Prochlorococcus marinus XMU1411: one gene and its partner. The protein of the gene in region 2 binds, or shares a complex with, the protein of the main gene of each other region. Links are inferred from orthologs where the notes say so. Each region holds a gene or a part of one and is shown on either strand. Other genes may lie near its edges.

Region 1 (2,848 bases), on a different replicon or contig from region 2:
ACAGAGTTGATATGAGTTCCTTAACAACTGATCTTTTAGATAAAATGAGGAAAGAGATTCTTGATGTTGTTGCTAAATATGTGGAAATTGATTTTGAAGAGGTAGCAGTTAGTTTAGAGACTGAGGATAGAATGACTGCATTAGTTGCAAATTTACCAATCAAAAGGACTATTTCAGGAGAAATAAAATTCAAAAAAACTAATAAAACTGATAAAGCTAATAATGATGTCAAAAAGTAATAAATTTAAAAAAAGCTAAAAAAATACTGATAGTTGACCCTCCCTAATTGTAAGATGTAGAAATTGCCGGCTTAGCTCAGCGGTAGAGCAGCGCTTTTGTAAAGCGAAGGTCATCAGTTCAAATCTGTTAGCCGGCATTTTGCCTTATTTATTTCTGTTGAATATTCTTTGCTGAAAATAAAAAGATTAAACCTATCAGAGCAATGATAGGAAACAATTTTATTGCGAGAACATACTCTAAAAAAGATGCAAGTGGTTCAAATATCCAATAAGTAAAAAATTGAATTAATAAAACAAAAAATAATAATAAAAACATTAATACAATTCCCTAACTAATACTTCTCCTTTTCTAATCAAACTCCAATCTCCGCTTTTCTTCCAAAATATAATAGTACTAGCTTTTCCACTACTTTTCCCCCAGGGGATAGGGCTTAATATTTTTAAAGAAGGGAAGTCTAGAGCAATACCTTCAACTGCAATTGATCCTTTAAAACCTGAAATATTTGCACTTGAAGTTAACAATGGGCCTGTTTCTCTCATGAGAGATTGAGCCATATATGAATTTGGAATCCTCAGCCCAAGAGTAAGATCATTGCTTGTGAGGATTGAACTCTGCTTTTCTGAAGTAGGGACAACCATTGTCAAAGCTCCAGGCCAATATTTTGAAGCTATATTTTTATAATCTTCTTTAGCTGAATCGTGAACAAAATCAATTAATTGTTTGTGTTCGGATCCCATAAGAATCAGGGGTTTATTTCTATCTCTTTTTTTAAACTCATAAATAATATTTGAAAATTTTGGCAAGCATCCAATTGCTGGTAAGGTGTCTGTTGGAAAAATTATAGGTAAACCACTTTTTAGAGTCTTCGAAGCTGATTTGTAATCTACTAAATTCATCTAGATTGGGAACCAATAATAATTTATTTATATCTTCCAATGGTAAACCTACCAATACCTGAAAGATCATTCACAACTTCTATTGAAGTAAATTTATTTTTTAAAAGTAGTTGTTTTACTTTTGTACCTTGATCAAAGTGATTCTCTAAAATTAGCCATCCCCTCTCTTTTAAAAATAATGGTGCGTTTTGAATTATTTCATTAATATGTTTTAGACCATCATCGCCGCCTAATAAAGCAATTTTTGGTTCAAAATTTCTAACCTCTTTGGGTAATTTTTCATAAGTATCTTTAGGGATATATGGCGGGTTCGAAATGGCGAAATCTAATTTTCCTTTAAAGCTTTCAAGAGGATTCCACCAATTTCCGCAATAAAATTTCAAATTTGATTGTTTAGTAGAATTTATATAATTTTCTTTGGCTATTTCTAATGCATCTTGATCTATATCTGTTGCTATTCCATTCCACAAAGGATACGCTAATACCAAAGCAATACTTATAGCACCTGATCCAGTCCCTAATTCAGCAAACAATAATTTTTCAGATTTTTTTCCAAAAATTTTGCCGACAATATCTACTACAAGTTCCGTTTCTGATCTAGGAATAAGAACTTTTTCTGTAACTTTTAATTTTAAGTCTCTCCAAAAAGTTATTCCACAAAGGTATTGAATTGGAGTTGAATTGTATAAGTGATCTTCCCAAATATTTTCTAAAAATTCTAAGTTTTTTTTTAAATATAAGTTTCCTTCAGGATTTATACTAAGCGAGTTTAGATCACTGGTTGATATACCGCCTACAGAATCAAGTAAAAGAGCAAGAGATTCATGATCTCCACCCTTAAAAAGTTGTTTTTTTTTCCAAAATAAAATTTCTTTTACAGAAATGCTTAGCATTTATAAAAGCTTTAGCGTTTTGGGCCAAGCTTACCTTTACCAGATTCTGAGTAGAAGCTTGATTTTTCGCCATCTTGAGTAGAAATAAATAAACCAATAAGGAATATTGTTGGCACCCCTACAAATAAAAGGCTAGCTACGAATCCGAAATTAGTTGTTTCCATTTAGTTGACAGTTCTATTAGGTATTAAGACTATAGACATATAACTTGAAATAAAGTGGAAAAATAAACAAATTTTTATCAACTAATTAACAGTCTTAAACAATTAGCGAGGTAATTTTTTATTTTCGCTATTTTTTTTAAGTTCTTCAAAATTTGAAGGTGGAGATTGTGGTTTTGTTAAAATGACTGTAGAGGATTTAACTAATGTTTGGCATGCAAGTCGCCAATTTTCTGGTCTATTTTTAAGTTTTTCTTCTTCAACTGATGTAAGAGGACTTAAAGAATTTTTGCTTCCTCCTTCAACTGAAATAAAACAAGTACTGCATTGCCCTGCTCCGCCACAATTTCCTAAAATTCCTTTTAATCCATAAAGTTGTAAATTCTCTTTCATTACTAATTCTCTTAAATTCTCACCAGGATTACATTTAACCTCTAAATCCTCACGGATAAATCTGATAGTTGCCATTTTTTTTAGTTATTTTTCTTATTTTGGCGTTTTACTTTGAGAATTGTGACCAAAATATTAACAATTTTTAGCTTAAAATTCCTTGTAACTCCAGTTCTGCTTATTGATTTGCCCAATTTTTGCAAGAAAATAAATTTATTTACAAAAATCCCTCAAAGACTAAAAAACCCTTACTATCGTGATGTTTAGC
Region 2 (6,458 bases):
AGAAGACATTCTGGCAGACCAGGAGGAATGAAAATTGAAAAATTTGAGTCTCTTCAAGAAAGAATTCCAGAAAGAATTATTGAGCAAGCCGTTAAGGGTATGCTTCCTCACAATTCTCTAGGAAGACAGCAATTTAAAAAACTAAAAGTTTATAAAGGGGCTGATCATCCTCATGCTGCCCAGAATCCTGTATTATTGAATAGTTAATTTATTAAAATGAATAGTCAAATAAAAAACAAAGCTGTTTATTGGGGGACTGGAAGAAGAAAAACTTCAGTAGCCAGAGTTCGCTTGATTCCAGGGAATGGACAAATTAAAATTAATGGCCGTTCTGGAGATGATTACTTAAACTTTAATCCTCTGCACTTAAATTCAATAAAAGCCCCTTTGCAAACGTTAGGCCTAGAAAATTCTTATGATATTTTTGTTAATGTTTTTGGTGGTGGATTGACAGGTCAAGCAGACGCTATTAAGCAAGGTGCAGCAAGAGCACTTTGTGAATTATCCCCAGACAACAGGAAACCTCTAAAAACTGAAGGCCATCTAAGTAGAGATCCTAGAGCAAAGGAAAGAAGAAAATATGGTCTTAAAAAAGCTAGAAAAGCTCCACAATTTTCCAAACGTTAAAGAAATTTCAATCATGCCAAAATCAGAAATCCACCCAAAATGGTATCCAGATGCAAAAGTTATTTGTAATGGAGAAGTTGTAATGACGACAGGTTCAACGCAGCCTGAACTACATGTTGATGTATGGAGTGGTAATCATCCCTTCTTTACTGGAACTCAGAAAATTCTTGATACTGAAGGTAGAGTTGATAGGTTTATGAAAAAATATGGAATGGGTTCAGCTAATTCAAATACATCTGAAGAGCAAAAAGAAGAAAAAGATTCTAATAAATAGATTTTTCAAAATTAAGCATAATTTCAATTGGAATACTCAACACTAATCGCAAGGTTGAAAACTGCTTTGGAAAGTTTTAAAAGTTTAGAAGTGCAGCTTGCAGATCCTGATGTAGCTAATGATCCTAAAAAATTAGAATCAATAGCTAGAGAAAGATCAAAATTGGAACCTTTGGTGATTGATTTTAATAAGTTGATTGATACTGATAAGGAAATTGAAGATTCAAAAAATCTATTGAAAGAGAATAGAAATGATAAAGAGATGGAATCTTTAATAAATGAAGAGTTAATTAATCTTGAGGAATCCAAGAATAAACTTATTCAAAAAACAACAATCGCTTTATTGCCTAAAGATCCGAGAGATGAGAGAAGTGTAATGTTAGAAATCAGAGCCGGTGCCGGTGGTAACGAAGCTTGTATATGGGCGGGTGATTTAGCGAGAATGTATGAAAGATACGGACAAAAAAATGGATGGTCTGTAAAACCTGTTAGTGCTTCCGAGGCGGATATGGGAGGATTTAAGGAATTAGTTATCTCGGTAAAGGGTGATTCTGTATATAGTCAACTGAAATTTGAGGCTGGTGTACATAGAGTTCAAAGAGTTCCAGCTACTGAATCACAAGGTAGAGTACACACTTCTACAGCAACAGTAGCTGTCATGCCTGAGGCTGATCCTGTTGAGGTTAAGATTGACCCTACTGATTTAGAAGTTGGTACAGCAAGATCAGGAGGTGCGGGTGGACAAAATGTTAATAAAGTAGAGACTGCTATTGACCTTCTCCACAAGCCCACTGGAATAAGAGTATTTTGTACTCAAGAAAGATCGCAATTACAAAATCGCGAACGAGCAATGGAAATTTTAAGAGCTAAATTATATGAAATTCAATTAAAAGAAGCTAATGCAAAAGAGAGATCGCAGAGGCTTTCACAGGTTGGAACAGGCGATAGGAGCGAAAAAATTAGAACTTATAACTTTAAAGATAACAGGACAACTGATCATAGATTAGGTTCTAATTTTTCACTTGAACCAATTCTTGCTGGTCAATTGGATGAAGTTATTGATGCATGCATAGCACAAGAACAAAAGAGAATGATGGAAAATTTTAATAATGAAGTCGATTAAAATTTTATTTATATTGCAACGCCTATTACATATTTACTCCATTCTTTATGTCTGCCAGAATCAATTTGTCTTGTCGCCTCAAAATTAAGATTACTTAGTGGACGGTAAGGTTTACGCTTTAAAGGCATATTTGCTTCTTCTGGAGTCCGATTACCTTTTTGGACGTTACATCTAAGACATGCCGTAGTAACATTTTCCCAGTTATCAGTCCCACCTCTGCTTCTAGGGAGAACATGATCGATTGATAAATCACTACCCCTATAGTTACAGTATTGGCATGCATTATTATCCCTAAGAAGAATATTTTTTCTTGTTAAGGAAACTTCTCTAAAAGGTACTTTTACGTAGTAACGAAGTCTTATAACTGTAGGTAATTTTCTGCCGCAATGTATTGAATAAGATTTATCTTCCTCTAAACTTTCTGCTTTACCTTTTATCATTAAAATAACTGCTCTTTTCCAAGAAGTAATGTTTAAAGGTTCATAAGATGCATTTAAAACTAGAGTCTGGCCCATGCCAAAATACAATTTACATGTCATGCTAACTGTATATTTCAATAAACGCATATAATTGTGCAAAGTTAATGCAAATTCAGCAAACAATTCAGGGATTTAATTTTGACAAAAATTCAACTTTTGAAAAAGATATAGATCCGAAACAAAGAGCATGGATTGAAGTTAGTGGAAAAGCATTGGAATCAAATGTCAGACAGTTAAGATCAAAATTAAGTAAAAGCTGTCAATTTATGGCAGTGGTTAAAGCTGATGGATATGGACATGATGCGAAAGTAGTTGCTGAATATGCTATCAAAGGTGGGGCTTCCCAACTAGGAGTTGCAACTTTAAAAGAAGGTATTAAGCTTCGTTCTTCTGGGATTAAAAAACCAATTCTTATCCTTGGTAATCTTTATACGAAAAGGGATTTAATAATATCTTTTAAAAATGATCTTATGCCAACTATCAGTAGTTTAAGAGAATGTTTAATTTGTAATAATATTGGTAACCACTTTGGTTTGAGATTTCCTTTACATTTAAAAGTTGATACAGGAATGTCAAGATTAGGGTTTGAATATAATAAATTTGTTCAGCAATTTGAAAAAATAAAATCTTTTGAAAATATTTCTATAGAGGGGATTTACAGTCATTTATCATCTGCAGATGATAAAAACTCATCAGAAGCTAAAAGTAGTTCGCAATTGCAAAGAAAGAAGTTTGAGGAATTATTAAACCAAATAAATATTGATAGGAATCACAATATTAAGATTCATTTGGCTAATTCTGCGGGCATGCTTCTAAATAAAGATTTTCATTTTCATATGGTAAGAGTTGGGCTTTCTATGTATGGATATAGTCCTATTTCGACAATTCATAAAAATTTATCGCTTAACCCAGCTTTATTTTTAAAGGTCAAAGTAGCGTTTATAAGAATTATTGATAAAGGGGTAAGTGTAAGTTATGGAGGAAAATTTGTTAGCAGTAGAAAAACTAAGTTAGCTGTATTAAGTATTGGTTATGCCGATGGAGTCCCAAGGAAACTCTCAGGAAAGATAAATGTTATGCACAATAGTAAACTTTATCCGCAAGTTGGTTCTATAACTATGGATCAAATGATGGTAGACATAACAGGTTCAAATGATATTAAAATTGGTAGTACGATGCTATTGTTAGGATCTGACGGAGACAAAACAATTTCTCCCGTTGACTGGGCAAGAGAATCTAACACTATTCCATGGGAAATTATTTGTTCGTTTAAAAATAGATTGCCAAGAGTTCAGGTTGATTAGACATTTCGATTAAATAAAAAATTTTGAATGTTTGCAAAAATATTGATAATGTATAAGAACTGGAGAGGTGGCTGAGTGGTTGAAAGCGGCTCCCTGCTAAGGAGTTACAGGAGGTAACTTTTGTCGAGGGTTCGAATCCCTCCCTCTCCGTCCCAATCTGTTGCCTGAGGATGTGACGAAATAAAAAAATCAGTAATAGCAGAGGGTATTGATAATTCTTTAAGCCTATGGCTGTCTCACAATGCCATAATTTACTAAATCATGTTGTGAGCTATGTTGTGAGGCTAACAATTTTTAGATTTTTATTTTCTCAAGTAATAGTAATCCTTTTGCAGAGAAATGTTGTGAGTAAAAATAAAAATTTATAAATTTGATTGTCTAACGTTGCCTATGGTTGCCTAGCGTTGCCAAATATTTCCAGTCCGATTTCCTCCCTCACCGTATTATTGAAGAGCATCGTATATGATACGCCCTAGTAGCAATTTATAGTGATATGTTTCCATAAATAGAAAGATCAGAGACCTTCTTTTATGTTCACAATCTTCTGAATGCTATTATTGCTTAATTTATAAAATTAATGTCTACAGTAATTTTTACTTCCAGTTCACTTAGACATAAAGCATTTGCAGCGATTATAAACAATAATATAAACTTAGATTTAGTAAAAGTTTTTCATGAAGAAGGTTCGCCTCTGAATGAATTGGTAGAGAAAAGGAAAAATAATGTTGTTGAATTAGGTCATTTAGAAGCAAGATCGCTTGCAGAAAAAGATTTCTTCGAACTATACATAAATATGCAAAACAAAATAAAATCTATCTCAGATATTGTTCCAAAGTTTTGGTTTTCAAGTAAAGATTGTCTTGAGATTCTAAAAGAAATAAATCCAAGGCAAATTTTGGTTTTCGGTACGTCAATAATAAAAGGCGAAATTATTAATACCTTTAAAAGGAAGATTTTGAATCTCCATTTAGGTTTAAGTCCTTATTACAGGGGTGCAGGTACTAATTATTTTCCTTTTGTAAACAATGAGCCTGAATATGCAGGAAGTACTTTTATGTATCTTGATGAAGGCATTGATACTGGAGAAATCATACATCAAACAAGACCAATAATTAATGTTACTGATTCATTTCATCAATTATCAAATAGATTCTTAATTCATTCTTTTAAGACCTATTCAAAAATTGCTGAGAGAAACTTGCAATTTGGTTTAGAAGATCCTGTAAAAAATAATACTAATAAAAATAGTAAAAGGCTAATTTATAAAAAATCTGACTTTTCTAGGGAAAGTGTAATTAAAATGTATAATAATTTTCAAAACGGTATGCTTGATCAATATCTTTTAAATCAAAAAGATAGATGCAATAATGTACCTATCAGGGAACAAGATTGGCTTAAAACTTGAAATTATGAAAGCATTAATGTTCCATTATGTAAGGAAATTTGATTTAAATTTTCCCTATTCAAAACATAAGGAAATTGATGATTTCGCAAAAGAAATAAAAAATTTAATTAGTTTAGGTTATGAATTTAAAAATGTAACTGAGGCAATTAATTCTCTCAAAAAAGATGAAGATTTAAATAAAGTCATTTTGCTTACTTTTGATGATGGATTAAAAGACCATTTAAATGCAGCAAAAATCTTAAAAAATTTAGGTATTACTAAAGGTACATTTTATATACCTACTCAACCCTATTTAAATAATGAAATACTCCATGTTCATAAGGCACATTTAATATTATCTAAAGAAGGTGAAAATTCATTAGATTTGCTTTTTGAAGCATGTAATCATTTAGATATTTCAATAACAGATCATAATAATTATGAGATTGAAAAAGAAAATTATAAAAATGCTTATTCAAGATTTGATGCTAATACAAAAATAAAAGAGTTCAAACGTTTAATTAATTTTTATGGATCAATTGGAGTGAGAGATGTTTTACTTAATGAAATAATAAGAAAATTAGGAATTTTAAAAAAAGCTGAGGATTTATATCTCTCATTTGATGAAATTAAAGAAATATCTGAAATGGGTTTTGAGATAGGAAGTCATGGAGTATCACATACTTTATTATCAAGATTAGATAAAAAAAACCAAAAAGAAGAATTATCTAGTTCAAAGAAATTTCTTGAAGACTTAATCTCAGAAGATATTAATTCATTTTGTTATCCATATGGAGGGAGAAAAAGTTATAACCAAAATACTTTAAGATTATTGAAAGAAGTTAATTACCATAATGCAATTTCAGTAGAACAAAGAAGTATTAATAAGGAGACTATAAAAAATAATCTATTTGAGATTCCTAGATATGATTGTAATCAAATTAGGGAACTATTTTTAAAGAGATAATCCTTTTTTTTAATGCAATATTTTATCTACTCGGCAGAGTGAGACTCTGCTATTGTTGATTTTTGATATTATCAAACTTCCTTTTTGAAAATTATTCTGCGAGAACTATACCGTCCTATATCTTTCAAATTAGGTAGACCAAATTGCAGTAAAAGCAGAGGGTGTTGGATTCAGGGAAGAAAATCCTCCTTCCTTATTTTTTATACTTCCCTTTAGCTCCAACTAGTTCTAATTGCTTTCAAATAGTTTCACTCTAAACTCCTCCTTCTCATTAATTGATAAATATTTTTTGAATTTATAT

The links. The genes of interacting proteins can lie anywhere in the genome.
Region 1: the proteins of prfA (region 2) and prmC are in contact, whole or in part, in a crystal structure (PDB 2B3T), measured with the Escherichia coli proteins. The link is inferred for Prochlorococcus marinus XMU1411 from one-to-one orthologs.

The regions. Positions count from the first base shown.
Region 1 is NZ_JAAORI010000003.1:16,576-19,423, reverse strand. What follows is about bases 95-2,848. They hold prmC (peptide chain release factor N(5)-glutamine methyltransferase), read right to left. Parts: upstream 2,030-2,848; coding sequence 1,160-2,029; downstream 95-1,159. Other genes in these bases: HA145_RS01695 (2Fe-2S iron-sulfur cluster-binding protein), read right to left, coding at 2,296-2,658; psbM (photosystem II reaction center protein PsbM), read right to left, coding at 2,041-2,193; HA145_RS01710 (L-threonylcarbamoyladenylate synthase), read right to left, coding at 555-1,136; minE (cell division topological specificity factor MinE), read left to right, coding at 95-239. Outside these bases: more of minE, read left to right, coding at 1-94. UniProt on the Escherichia coli protein: Methylates the class 1 translation termination release factors RF1/PrfA and RF2/PrfB on the glutamine residue of the universally conserved GGQ motif, i.e. on 'Gln-235' in RF1 and on 'Gln-252' in RF2.
Region 2 is NZ_JAAORI010000006.1:3,559-10,016, reverse strand. What follows is about bases 1-2,975. They hold prfA (peptide chain release factor 1), read left to right. Parts: upstream 1-928; coding sequence 929-2,023; downstream 2,024-2,975. Other genes in these bases: alr (alanine racemase), read left to right, coding at 2,607-2,975; HA145_RS08560 (HNH endonuclease), read right to left, coding at 2,032-2,589; rpmE (50S ribosomal protein L31), read left to right, coding at 641-901; rpsI (30S ribosomal protein S9), read left to right, coding at 217-627; rplM (50S ribosomal protein L13), read left to right, coding at 1-207. In the rest of the region: more of alr, read left to right, coding at 2,976-3,806; HA145_RS08545 (formyltransferase family protein), read left to right, coding at 4,384-5,211; HA145_RS08540 (polysaccharide deacetylase family protein), read left to right, coding at 5,216-6,157. UniProt on the Escherichia coli protein: Peptide chain release factor 1 directs the termination of translation in response to the peptide chain termination codons UAG and UAA.